3 regions of the Bilifractor sp. LCP21S3_A7 genome follow, and region 3 is predicted to be linked to each of the others. Evidence: riboswitches for the same ligand, from Rfam matches in the RefSeq annotation. Region 3 holds a riboswitch; each other region holds the start of a gene.
The links. Region 3 has a riboswitch for thiamine pyrophosphate ahead of thiW (energy coupling factor transporter S component ThiW). Riboswitches for the same ligand answer to the same signal wherever they lie in the genome.

Region 1: it holds a riboswitch for thiamine pyrophosphate, as region 3 does, so the genes downstream of both, ACTQ1O_RS08195 (energy-coupled thiamine transporter ThiT) here and thiW (energy coupling factor transporter S component ThiW) in region 3, are expected to answer to the same signal.
Region 2: it holds a riboswitch for thiamine pyrophosphate, as region 3 does, so the genes downstream of both, ACTQ1O_RS06965 (thiamine-binding protein) here and thiW (energy coupling factor transporter S component ThiW) in region 3, are expected to answer to the same signal.

Annotation. Positions count from the first base shown of each region.
Region 1 is NZ_JBQKGL010000007.1:125,302-129,490, forward strand. Features, by position in the region: gene ACTQ1O_RS08185 (cupin domain-containing protein) at 1-242, shown strand, start outside; gene ACTQ1O_RS08190 (DUF438 domain-containing protein) at 308-2,086, shown strand; TPP riboswitch at 2,248-2,349, shown strand; gene ACTQ1O_RS08195 (energy-coupled thiamine transporter ThiT) at 2,442-3,134, shown strand; gene ACTQ1O_RS08200 (DMT family transporter) at 3,303-3,623, shown strand.
Region 2 is NZ_JBQKGL010000006.1:15,006-19,194, forward strand. Features, by position in the region: gene ACTQ1O_RS06950 (biotin transporter BioY) at 1-103, shown strand, start outside; gene ACTQ1O_RS06955 (DUF1284 domain-containing protein) at 243-677, shown strand; gene ACTQ1O_RS06960 (desulfoferrodoxin family protein) at 826-1,203, shown strand; gene ACTQ1O_RS06965 (thiamine-binding protein) at 1,333-1,635, opposite strand; TPP riboswitch at 1,807-1,914, opposite strand; gene ACTQ1O_RS06970 (MATE family efflux transporter) at 2,142-3,500, shown strand; gene ACTQ1O_RS06975 (guanylate kinase) at 3,789-4,189, shown strand, end outside.
Region 3 is NZ_JBQKGL010000002.1:243,133-247,321, reverse strand. Features, by position in the region: gene speB (agmatinase) at 1-154, shown strand, start outside; gene ACTQ1O_RS02790 (HAD family hydrolase) at 187-843, opposite strand; gene thiM (hydroxyethylthiazole kinase) at 818-1,678, opposite strand; gene thiW (energy coupling factor transporter S component ThiW) at 1,822-2,403, opposite strand; TPP riboswitch at 2,621-2,730, opposite strand; gene ACTQ1O_RS02775 (M20 metallopeptidase family protein) at 3,142-4,189, opposite strand, start outside.

The DNA of each region.
Region 1 (4,189 bases), on a different contig from region 3:
TTGTCCACAACGATAAAATGAAATTTGTAGTGATGTCGTTTGATAAGGGAACGGGTCTTTCCGAGCACGCGGCTCCGGGAGAAGCGATTGTTTTTGCGCTGGACGGAGAGGGAATCATCGGATATGAGGGAAAAGAGCACAAAATCAAAGCCGGCGAGAACTTTCATTTTGCTAAGGGAGGACGTCATTTTGTGAAGGCCTCGGAAAAGTTCAAGATGGCATTGCTGCTGACACTTGACTGACCGACGTTTACTGACAACTGAGTCTGAACTTGTACATATATATGAGTATTGGAGTAAGCAGAGATATGGCAAAGAAGATTGACTTTAACAAATCTGTGTATGAACTGGTGCAGGAGTACCCGGAGCTGAGAGACATCCTTTCCGGCGTCGGATTCCGGGAGATCACGAAAAAGGGAATGCTCGGTTCTGTCGGAAGAGTCATGACGATTCCGAAGGGCGCGAAGATGAAAAATATCTCGATGATGGATGTGGTCATGGCACTCATGACGCACGGCTTTGAAATCGAGGGAGAAATGCCGGAGCTGAAAATGCCCTGGGAGGAAGCAAGGGACGCACAGGCAGCCGGTGACAGTGTGAGCCGGGAGGCGGCGCAGGCAGCCGGTGACAGCGTGAGCCGGGCGGCGGTACAGGCAGATGGCGGCAGTGTGAGCCGGGAGGCGACGCAGACAGAAGGCGGCATGACTGAGGAGCGCAACGAACTTCTCAAGAGCTACCTGAGAAGACTCGGCAGCGGTGAGGACCTTGAAGCGGTAAGAGCCGATTTTGTGAAAAATTTCCGTGATGTTGATGCCTCCGAAATCATGAGAGCGGAGCAGGATCTTCTGAAATCCGGGACTCCTCTTGAGGAGGTGCAGAAGCTCTGCGATGTACATTCCGCGCTTTTCCACGGTGCGACAAGAGAAGAGAAGATCGCCAATGCGGAGAAGGCGGTAGAGGATTCTCTTATGAAGAAGACCGGAGACTCCTCTGTTGCAGCAGGGAAGGCCGGAGATTCCTCTGTTGCAGCAGGGGCGACAGGAGGTTCCTCTGCTGTAGAGAAGAAGAGAGCCGGTGCTTCTGTCGCTGAGCAGAGGACAGCAGACTTCTCTCGTATAGCGGAGATGACCTCAACGGCAGCTGCGGATCCGGGCGACCGCAAAGAGCTGGCGGCTTCGCTCGCGTCGGTTCCGGGCCATCCGCTGAATCTCTTTGAGAGGGAGAATCAGGCAATCGAGGCGCTTCTTCTCCGTGCGCGTGAGGCTGTCGCCGGAAAGAATGCGGACGACAGGCTTATGTCACAGCTTCGCGAGATTGCAGTTCACTACGCGAAGAAAGGAGATCTGCTCTATCCGCATCTGAAGGTGCGTTATGATATCTCCGGCCCGTCAGATGTCATGTGGACCGTGGATGATGAGATCCGCGACGAGATCAGTGCGCTGTCAAAGGATGAAGATCACGACGACGACTGGTACGGCCGGCTGTCGGCGGTGCTTGACCGGGCGGAGGAAATGATTTACAAAGAAAAAAATATTCTCTTTCCGATCTGCGCGGTGAATTTCACGGCGGATGACTGGTATTCGGTGTACCGGGACTCCGGAGATTATACGGAGATCCTCGGTCAGTCCTTTACGGACTGGGAAGAAGCGGAGCAGGCTCTGGACGCAGAGAAAAAGGCAGAAAAGCCTGGTCTCTCCCAGGGCGAGGTTGTGATGCCGGGCGGACATATGACGGTTCCGCAGCTTACAGCACTGCTGAACACCATACCGATGGAGATCAGTTTTATTGATGCGGACAACATCAACCGCTACTTCAATGAGGGACCGAAGGTCTTCAAGCGCGCGGGAATGGCCATTGACCGGGAGGTCTTTTCCTGCCATCCGCCAAAGGTAGAGCCCATGGTCCGCAGTATTCTGGACAGCTTCCGGGACGGAAGCAGGGACAGTGTACCGGTATGGATGGAGAAAAACGGAAGAACCATGCTGGTGAACTATCTTGCCGTAAGAGACCGGAAGGGCAATTATCTTGGGGCTGCGGAGCTGGTGCAGGATATGGAATTCGCGAAGGAGCACTTCGCGGGTCACTGAATCAGCAGGGGAACAATGAATGCCAGAGCATCAGGCAACGTAAGGCTGCTGAATGTGACGGAACCGTAAGGCAATTATGAAAGCAAGGACTGCGAGACCGGTGAATCAGCAGGAAAATGAATTGACGGTTTTGCTTTATCTGCTATACTGTAAATACAAAGAAAAACTGCTGGGGGAGCGGAAGCTGAGAGTGCCGTGCATGCGGCTGACCCTGATGACCTGATCCGGTTAATGCCGGCGTAGGGAAGCTGAGTCTGAATGCAGGCTGTGTGATCAAAGAAATGAATGTTTCTGAGAGTTCCGTAACTTTGAAAAGTGAAATCCTCCCGCAGACAACTGTGAGGAGGATTATATTATGTCTGTATTTGCTACTCTTGGAAGTGACGGAGTATACCAGCTGACGCAGGTCGGCTACATTGCAGTAATTGCCGTGATCATCCTGGCATTGCTTCTGGTCTGCCTGATCCGGAAACCGGATCAGAAGGGTGTGCTCGGCACAAGAAAGCTTGTATTCTCGGCGATGGCAATCGCGCTTGCGACGGTCGCATCCATGATTAAGCTGTTTCATCTGCCGATGGGCGGCAGCATAACCTTCTTTTCCATGCTGCTGATATCGCTTGTGGGATATTGGTACGGCCTTGGAACAGGGCTGTTTGCAGGTCTTGCCTACGGTCTTCTCCAGCTGATCATCGATCCCTATATTATTTCTTTGCCGCAGATGCTGGTGGATTATGTGTTTGCGTTTACGGCTCTCGGACTGTCCGGTGTGTTTTCCGGGGCGAAGCACGGACTGATCAAGGGCTATCTGCTTGGAGTGGTCGGCAGGTATTTCTTCGCGGTTCTTTCAGGCTACATTTTCTTTGGAAGCTATGGCAATGAATACGGAATGTCGGCGATCGGATACTCCCTTGCCTACAATGCGATCTACATCTTCGTGGAGTGCGGCCTCACCATTGTGCTGCTTCTCATACCGGCCGTGAATAAGGCGATGATAAGGGTCAGAGGGATGGCACTTGCGGGAGGTAATTCGAGACAGAGCGTGGCATAAGGCACGGTCGAGGCATTGAGACGGCGCGTGTGCGGGAATTTTCGGACGGTCGCAGGCAGTATGAGACGCTGAAGGCCGGAATGTCCGTGGATGATGCAGCGCAGGAATTCCCGGTCGGTCACAGTATGAGACAGCATCCGTGTAAGTGAACATGCAGGAGGAATCAAAATGACTGTTTTTCTGCTGACAGTACTGATTGCTTCGGAGGTGGCGGCAACGTCGCTCCTGAAGTATACGCATCACTTTACCCGGCCGTTACCGTCAATTATCTGTATCGCGTGTTATTGTGTGTGTTACTACACCTTTTCTCACGTCATGGATCGTATGAACGTGGGCGTCGCCTACGCAATCTGGTGCGGAGTGGGACTGATCGCCACAAATGTCATCGGCTATCTGCTGTTCCGGCAGAAGCTGACCGGTGTCGGCGTCTTTGGAATCGTGCTGATTATCATCGGGTGTGTGATTGTAAACGTCTGGGGAACCAGATAGTGGGATACGGCAGATATGGAATACTGCAGATATAAAATATGGCAGATATAGAATGCTGAAAATATATAATACGATACGGCAGATATGTAGAAGAAGGCCGCTGCGCAAACTGTTGCGTGGCGGCCTTCCTTGTTCGCTTGAGGATTCTGAACATATGGCCAGGTATCGCATCAGCTCATCAAAAACGCAGACAGGATCGTTACACGCGAAGCGTGTGTAAGAGACTGGCCGTGATTTACGCGAATAGTGAGCCGCAGCCGAATGCGAAGTATTCGTGTGCGGCGAGCGTCGCGATAGCGAGATAAAACTCGCGCAGCGTGTTTTATCTCGTTTCGAAGGCAGCAGGAATGAGATTTCTTTTTCGTTGACATTTCCGGAATGTTCCTGTATAATTCAAAAACATATTTAGTTGATAGGAAATATAATGAATACAGAAATGTAATGCAAAAACGTGGCTGAGAGTCGGTATTATGAGGAACTGCGGCAGTGAAGTGGTGTTATGAGGAACTGCGGCTGTGGGCTGGCGTCAGGAGAAGCTCCGGCTGTGGTTTCGTAACATAATGAGC
Region 2 (4,189 bases), on a different contig from region 3:
ATCAATCCTGAAGGCGGTTCTGGTGCTGATTCTCGGTCCGGTTCTGAAGCATTCTTTGGAGAAGGCGCATGTTCTGGAGGTCAGACGCACAGCTGCTGTCTGAATTCATTAACTTGTCAGTAGAATAAAAATACATAATGTGAATCGGGTGTTACCGTGTTTTGTGTCATTTTCGGAATACAAAATGTGAATCACGAGCGAACGCGTTTACCTCATTTCATTTTGGAAGGAGCATCGGTGCTATGGAGACAGACGGCCGGAAGGCGGATATGAGACTACGTCCCCATCATCTGCTGTGTACGCAGGGTTATGAGGGAAAAGGCTATGATGAAAATTTCGTCAGAAGGATGACGGCTTTTGTAACGCGGATGCGCCGGGAAGAGAACTTTTGTGTTGAGATTACCCTTCGTCCGGATGATATCTGTGCCGCCTGTCCGAATCTCAGCGATCCTGAGCATTGTGTGAACGATGACAAGGTGCTTGCTTTTGACCGGAAGGTTCTGGAATTGTTCGGCCTGAAGGAGGGAGAGAACTACAATTATCAGAAGCTGGTACGGGACATTGATGATCATATGACCCGGGAAAAACTGCATTCCATATGTGGAACCTGCAGCTGGTATCCGGTCAGCCTGTGCCGGGACAGAATCCTTGGCATCCGGACAGAGACAGATCTGTAAAATGCGTGCTGCTCCTTTTATTTTACAGAAAATATGCTTGAGTATGACTTAATATTCGTGTATCATGAGATAAAAGGTTATGTTACAGACATGCCAGGAGCTGTATTGATCCACATGCCAGAGCTGCAGATGAAAAGGAGGCACAGAAATGTTATTTTACAGATGTGATGGATGCGGAAACTTTATTACTTTTCTGACAGAGAAGACGGCCTGCACGCCGAAGTGCTGCGGCGAGACAATGAAGGAGCTTACACCGAACACAACGGACGCGGCGACAGAGAAGCATGTGCCGGTTGTCAGTGTTGAGAACGGAACGGTTACGGTCAAGGTTGGAAGTGTGGCACATCCGATGCTGGAGGAGCATTATATCCAGTGGATCATTCTGGAGACAAAGAACGGATTCCAGAAGAGAGATCTGAAACCGGGAGATAAGCCGGAGGCGGTATTTGCGCTCGCGGATGGAGAGGAACCGGTTGCGGCATATGAATACTGCAATCTGCATGGCCTCTGGAAGGCGGAGATCTGATACCGGAGACAGTACGGCACAAAAAAGGAGCGGCGATGCCGCTCTTTTTTTGTATCCGGACTCTTACGTACACTATGTGTGCGGTGATTCTGTATAAGTCCGCGTGGGTATGGAACTATGCGACCGGACTTATGCAGTATGATGTTTTGAAACTTTTTTGTCGATACTCAGAATCTCCTGCTCCGGGTTGTATACCACCTTGATGTATGCGGAGACAGAAGGTGCGCCGGCGCGGATTGCGACATGCTGGCATTCCTTTACCACGTCCATCAGCTGGTCGTAGCTGTCTCCTTCGATGGCGGTCTCGAAAGGCCCCACATAATAGCTGAGGCCGGTGCTCTTGATGTAGGCGATAACCTCATCTACAATCCGGATCAGCTCTTCATCGTTGTCCACATCTGGTAATGTCTGAATGGCTACACTTGCCTTCATTTCTTTTTCCTCCTTTTCCATTTTCAACATTTTCGTATTCAACAGCCAACAAGGAAATCGTCCGCCGCAGGTGGATATCTGCGTCTGTCGGCATAAAAAATGCAGCAGCGCCGGAATGAATCAGGCACTGCTGTATCAAGGATGAAGAGCGGGTTTTCTACGGAAAAATCCGGTGATTCTCTTTACGCTTCCTACGCTGGCATGATCCAGATCAGGTATAAGGGTCACAGACAACATCTGTATCTCAGTCCTTTCCGGCGGACTCCCCTGCTGTAGTTCTATATTTTAGTCACTTTATTTTTCTGTGTCAATCCTGTGTGCGGTTAAGGACAGAGAAGATCCTGTGTGCGGTTAAGGACAGCGAAGACAGCAACTTTTGTCCTGCTAACCGTTCGCGGGCAGGTACGTTAAATCGTGATTTCGCTCTCTTGCCGCAGATTTAAAATGGATTATTATGGCTTCGGTGGTATAATGTGCAGGTATGAGTTTGAAAGCGGGTTTTGGATATGACGAAGGATATGACGAAAGGGCCGATTCTAAAGACCCTGATACTGTTTACAATTCCCCTGGTTCTGGGAACGCTTCTTCAGCTTACCTATAATGCGGCAGACAGCATGATTGTGGGGCGGTTTGTCGGAAAAACAGCGCTCGCGGCAGTGGGTACGACAAATCCTCTGGTCACCCTTGTTCTGCTTTTCACAAACGGGATCTGTCTCGGGGCGGGAATACTGGTGAGTACGCTGTATGGAGCGGGAAAGAAGGAGGAGCTGCGGAGACAGGTAAGTACGGGAATGATCTCGGGGTGCGTTTTCTCCGTGGCAGTCGCGGCTGTGATGTTTGTGGCAGCGAAGCCGCTTCTGATGGCGCTGCAGGTGGAGGCGGTCATTCTACCGGAGGGAGTCTTCTATCTGAGGATCATACTGTTCGGCATGTTCTTCAGCTTTATCTATAATTATCTGGCCAGTATGCTGCGCGCGATGGGTGACAGCGTCTCTCCGCTGATTTTTCTCGGTGGAAGCGCGGTACTGAATATTCTGGGAGATCTCTTTTTTATCGCGTTACTTCATATGGGAGTGGAGGGCGCCGCAATCAGTACGGTGATCTGTGAGGCCCTCAGTGCGGTTCTCTGTTATTTCTATATTCAGAGGAAGGTTCCGGAGCTTCGGCTCGGAAAAAAATGGCTGATCTTTGACTGGTCGATGCTGAAGAAAACCCTTGCGTTCGGTTTTGTGAGTGCGCTCCAGCAGAGCACGGTTCAGATGGGAAAGATCGGAACCCAGACCATCGTAAATACGCTCGGGGTAAACGCGACGGCGGCTTTCAACGCAACGAACCGGGTGGATGATTTCGCGACAATTCCCCAGCAGAATATCGCGCACGCCATGACCTCAGTGATGGCGCAGAATGTCGGAGCGGGGAATGCGCCGCGGGTGAAGCGGACGTATCGCGCCGGAATGTATTGCGAGCTCGTTTATGGCGTGGTGATCGGTGCTGTGGTGTTTTTGGCGGCGGGACCGCTGACCAGGCTGTTCACTTCGGACCCTGAGGTCATCGCGGAGGGGCAGCGCTATATGCGGCTCATCGCGGTCATGTATCCGGTTCCCGCGTTCACAAACGGACTTCAGGGATATTTTCGGGGAACGGGGGATCTGAAGGTCACGTTATATTCCAGTCTGATCAACATGGGAGTCCGGGTCGCATCGGAAATACCGATGGTGTTCGTGTGGCACTGGGGATTCATCTCGATTCCATGGTCGTATCTTCTCGGATGGATCGCGATGAGTATGTTTGAGCTTCCGTTCCTGATCCGGCGTCTTCGCCGGATGGGAAAGAGGCCGACAAACGAGAGAGCGGAGACAGAGTAAGGAGCCGCGGCGCGGATCAGATGTCGTAACGCAGGAGAAATGTGCGGCTTGGATCAGATGTTGTGACGCAGGAGAAATGTGCGGCGTGGACCAGATGTTGTGACGCAGGGAAAATGCGCGGTGCGGACCAGATGTTGTGACGCAGGGAAAATGCGCGGCATGGACCAGATGTTGTGACGCAGGAGAAAGGCCGCTGTGTGGGCTGAAGCCGCAGCTCGGGATGAGGTCATGATACAGGACGAAGCCGTGTGAGGTACCGGGTGTATCGGTGACCGGTGGAGAGTGAATATGGGTACAATTTTTTACATTATGGGAAAGAGCGCAAGCGGGAAGGATCACATATACACTGCACTGCTTGCCCGGTCGGAGCTGAATCTGAAGCCGATCGTGCTGTATACCACAAGGCCGATGCGGCAGGGGGAAGAGAACGGCAGAGAATATTATTTTTCAGACGAGAGGCATCTGGCGGAATTGAGAAAAGCCGGGCGGATCATTGAGGAACGTTGTTATCAGACGGTCAGCGGACCGTGGTATTATTTTACGGCGGATGAGGGGCAGATTGATCTGAAGAAGAGCGATTATCTCGGAATCGGTACGCTGGAATCCTATGAGCAGATGGTGCGGTATTACGGAAGAAAAGTCATGGTGCCGGTCTATATTGAAGTAGACGATGGAATCCGTCTGGAGAG
Region 3 (4,189 bases):
ACATCTAAATATTGTCGGTTATGATGTAGTTGAAGTCGCTCCTCAATACGATTCAGGCCAGATTACTGCACTTGCCGCAGCTAATATTATTGTAGAATTTATGTCACATGTTGCATATCGAAAAAGAGCAACCGGCAGAACACCAACAAAATAAAACATAATCCAAAATATTGTCAATAAAATATACTATGCCGCTTCCTTCCAGCTCACATAGGATTCATCGGCAATTCTCCGGATTCTGTCCCAGTCCCTTTCATAGCTGCGCTCGAACAACGCAACGGTATAATACCCGGCATTTGAAGCGGTTTCCAGACAATAGGCAGCATCCTCAAACACCGCAATATCAGACGGCAGGAGAGAGGTGCCTGCCTCATCGGCCATTTTCTCCCTGCAGAAATCATAGATGTCCGGATCCCGCTTTCCTCTGCCGATTTCCTCACAGCTCACAAAAAAGTCAAAATATTCCAGAATTCCGTTCCGCCGGAAACACGCCCTGGAAAGCGCGGTGTCATTTGCCGTTGCGACGCACATGCGCACACCCCGTTCCCGGAGGCTTCGGAGATAAGCGGCGGCTCCCTCCTTCAGCGGAATATCCTCCTCATAATGCTTTCGGATCAGAGAAAACATTTCCTCCATCACTTCTCCGGGCGTTTTCGAAAGACTGTATCTGTGAATGAAATACGCTGAGCTCTCCGACATCGTCATCGTTTCAATCGGTGCAAGCTCCTCCCCGGATGCATGAATGCCCAGACCGCCGAGATAATCCTCCGCGAGATGATCCCAGTACCGCATCGAATCCGCCAGCGTGCCGTCCACATCAAAAATCGCGTACTTTTTCCGCATTTCTCTGTTCCTCCTGACACCGGATGCCCTGATCCACCTTCTCCGGAGTCATGTTGAAGACGGCATCGATCAGATCTGTACGGAAGGTGGCGTTTCCGGTTTCCTTCTCCAGACGCTTCTGTTCCGCGATCTCTCCCGCAAGGCCCATCACCGTCATTGCACTCACGACAGCGCGGAAGGAATTCTCTCTGTCGGCACCGCAGAACGCTCCGATCAGCGAAGTAAGCATGCATCCGCTTCCGGTAATCCGTGCCATCGTTGCGCACCCATTATGGAGAATCACTGTCTGTTCTCCGTCAGTCACGATATCTGTCTCTCCGGATACGGCTATGACGCTTCGGATCCGCAGAGCCAGTTTTTCCGCCATCACAATACTCTTCTCGAGATTATCCGCGGTAATCTCATCCTCCGCGCTGACATCCACGCCCCTCCCGGTTTTCGCCTCAAGGCCTCCCGTCTCAATCGCACGGATCTCAGAGGCATTCCCCCGGATTGCGGTAAAATGGACTGTCTCCAGAAGCTCCCGGATGCTGTACCGCCGCAGCGTTGTGCTGCCGGCAGCGACCGGATCCAGAACAACCGGGATTCCCAGCTCATTCGCATGCTGTCCGGCAATGATCATGCTGTCTACCGATTCAATCGCTCCGAGATTGCAGACAAGGGCATTCATTCCCTCCACTCCCTCGCGGACCTCGCGGACATCCATCGTCATCGCCGGTGTTCCTCCTGCCGCAAGAATGATATTCGCGCAGTCATTGACCGTGACAAAATTGGTGATACACTGCACCGCAGGCTTCGTTTCCTGCACTTTTCGAAGAGATTCTCCATACTTCATCTGTTACGATTCCTTCCATATAGTACTTCAAATATTTTTCAGTGGACTTCCCGGCCGCGGAAAGATCCGCGCCCCTTCGCCTTGTAAGCCTTCATCTATGAATGCACGGACTGCAGGGGATATGTCCTCCGCGCAAAATCTTTTCATTTGTTCAGCTGCGCCTGCATCTTCGGCAGCGCCTTGGATCGCTTCAGCACCAGGAGAACCGCAATCGCGAGGGTTGCCCCCATCGCAGATGCCGGGCCGTAGTAGGGGATCAGATAGAAAATCGCGTATTTAATGTGAAGTGCCAGGTTGAAAATCACGCTTGCCAGTACCGCGCTGATGAAGCCGGTTCCGATGACTTCTCCGACCCATGCTGCCCAGAGCTTATGTGTTTTTCTATAAAGAATACCGGAAAGCAGAGCACCAAAAATCGCGCCGATCACAGCCTGAAAATCACAGCCGACCAGAGCCACCCGCATGCAGCCCGTCAGAAGAGCTGCGATGAAATTATACCACGGGCCCAGAAAAACCGCCCCCATAACGTTGCAGAAGTGCTGAAACGGAGCCATGTGCGGAAACCATACAAAGGTATTCAGCACAAATCCGAGACATGCAAGCATCGCGGTAAATACCATTTTCTTCAGAGACAGCTTTCCTGCCCGTGACCCTTCCGGAAGCGGGGCAGCAGCAGAAGCTGCATTCTTTGCAGAAACCTTGGTTGTGTTCCATTTGTTTTTCATGATCATATCCCTTCCTTTTTAAGATTTAAAGAAATTGATGGCGCGCCGGCTGATAGTCACTATGATCACCGGTCCGGACGCGAAACGAGATAAAACACGCTGTGCGAGTTTTATCTTGCTATCGCGATGCTCGCCGCACACGAATACTTCGCATTCGACTGCGGCTCACTGTTCGCGTAAAAAAACAGACTGCCAAACGACAGTCTGCATAAATACGCATAATCACAGCGATGCTCCCTACGTTGGCATTATCCAAATCAGGTTAATGGGTCGACAGCTGAAATCTGTCCTCTCAGCCCGATGCATCGGGCTCCCCAGTCTGTTTCTTTTGATTTTCTAAAGCGTTCTGCTTTAACGGTGCTATTATAACACAATCCATTCGGAAAGTGCACACCAAATGTCAATCTATTGTTTCTGACCACCAAATGTCAATCCACTGTTTCTGAACTGAGTTTCTGTCCAATCTGATATGCATTTTTCAGGTCCACAGGGAAATTCTTTTCATGCGATGATTCCTTTTTGGCCTCATCGAAGCCGCTCCAACAGCTCAAAGTAACGGCTTGTCGGTCTGCCCAGATAGATAGCTGTTCCGATCAACAGTACATCTGCATGAAAAATTTTATCAATAACCGGTGACAGGTCGTCTTTCCAGTAACAGTGGCATCTTTCCACGCCTTTTCGCTTACAAAGCATGCACCCTCTGCATCCGGTAAAATTAAGATCGTACAGATACTATTTTCACATTTCGCTTTCAGCCAGTTTCAGAAAAACAGTTGCGGCTGTCGGCAGAATGTGATCGTTAAAATCATACGCAGGCTGGTGCGGCATAGGCCAGTTGGTGCCGTTTCCGACGTAGAACATAGCGCCGGGGCGGATTTTCGTGTACCATCCGAAATCTTCCGATGGTCTCCATGGCTGCTTCATGTTTACGCAGGAGTAGCCGGCTTTCCCCGCTGCCCTGCGGACCTTCTCTGCGCAGCGGGGATGATTGATCGTGGCGGGGAAGGGATCAAATTCTTCAAATGAGACTGTCAGCCCATATTGATCTGTCAGTTTTTCTGCCTGTGTGCGCAAAGTGAGATCCATATTTTCCAGGACATCATCTGCTTCTGCTCTCAGTGTAAAAGCAACTTCACCTTGTCCCGGAGAAATGCCAAAATCCCGGCTGCCTTCCTGTATGCTGACGACTGTGCAGAGGCACGAAGAGGATTCTTTATTGATTTTTTCCGCATAGAGAGCCATAGAGCCAAGTGCAGAAGCCGGGTTGCGGCCATTTTCGGGAGTTCCGGCATGAGCACTTTCACCGGTAAACTGCACAAGCAGACCTTTAGAGGCACATTGCGTCAGGCGGTCACGAACCATCACGGCATTTTCCGGATAACCGCTCAGGTTATGAAAAGCATATACTTCACTGATATCTGTCTCGCTTACGAAATCTGCACAGGTTTTCCCTCCCTGACCGGTTTCTTCCGCAGACTGGAAAATCAGATACACAGGACGGCGGACAGCCGCATCCTGTTCCAGAAGTACGGCCACAGCTGCCAATACAGCACAATGCCCGTCGTGTCCGCATTTATGTGCAATATTGGGTTTGGCCGATCCGTAGGGCAGGGAAATAGTTTCTGATATGGGAAGGGCATCCATATCCGCGCGGAAGGCGATTGGTGATACTCCGTTATTTAATTTTGGTTCATATAGGGCATAGAACCAGGTTCCTTTATCCCTGATTTTCAGATGTGTGTTCATACAGATAAAGCTTTTCAGACATTCTTTCGTTTGAAACTCC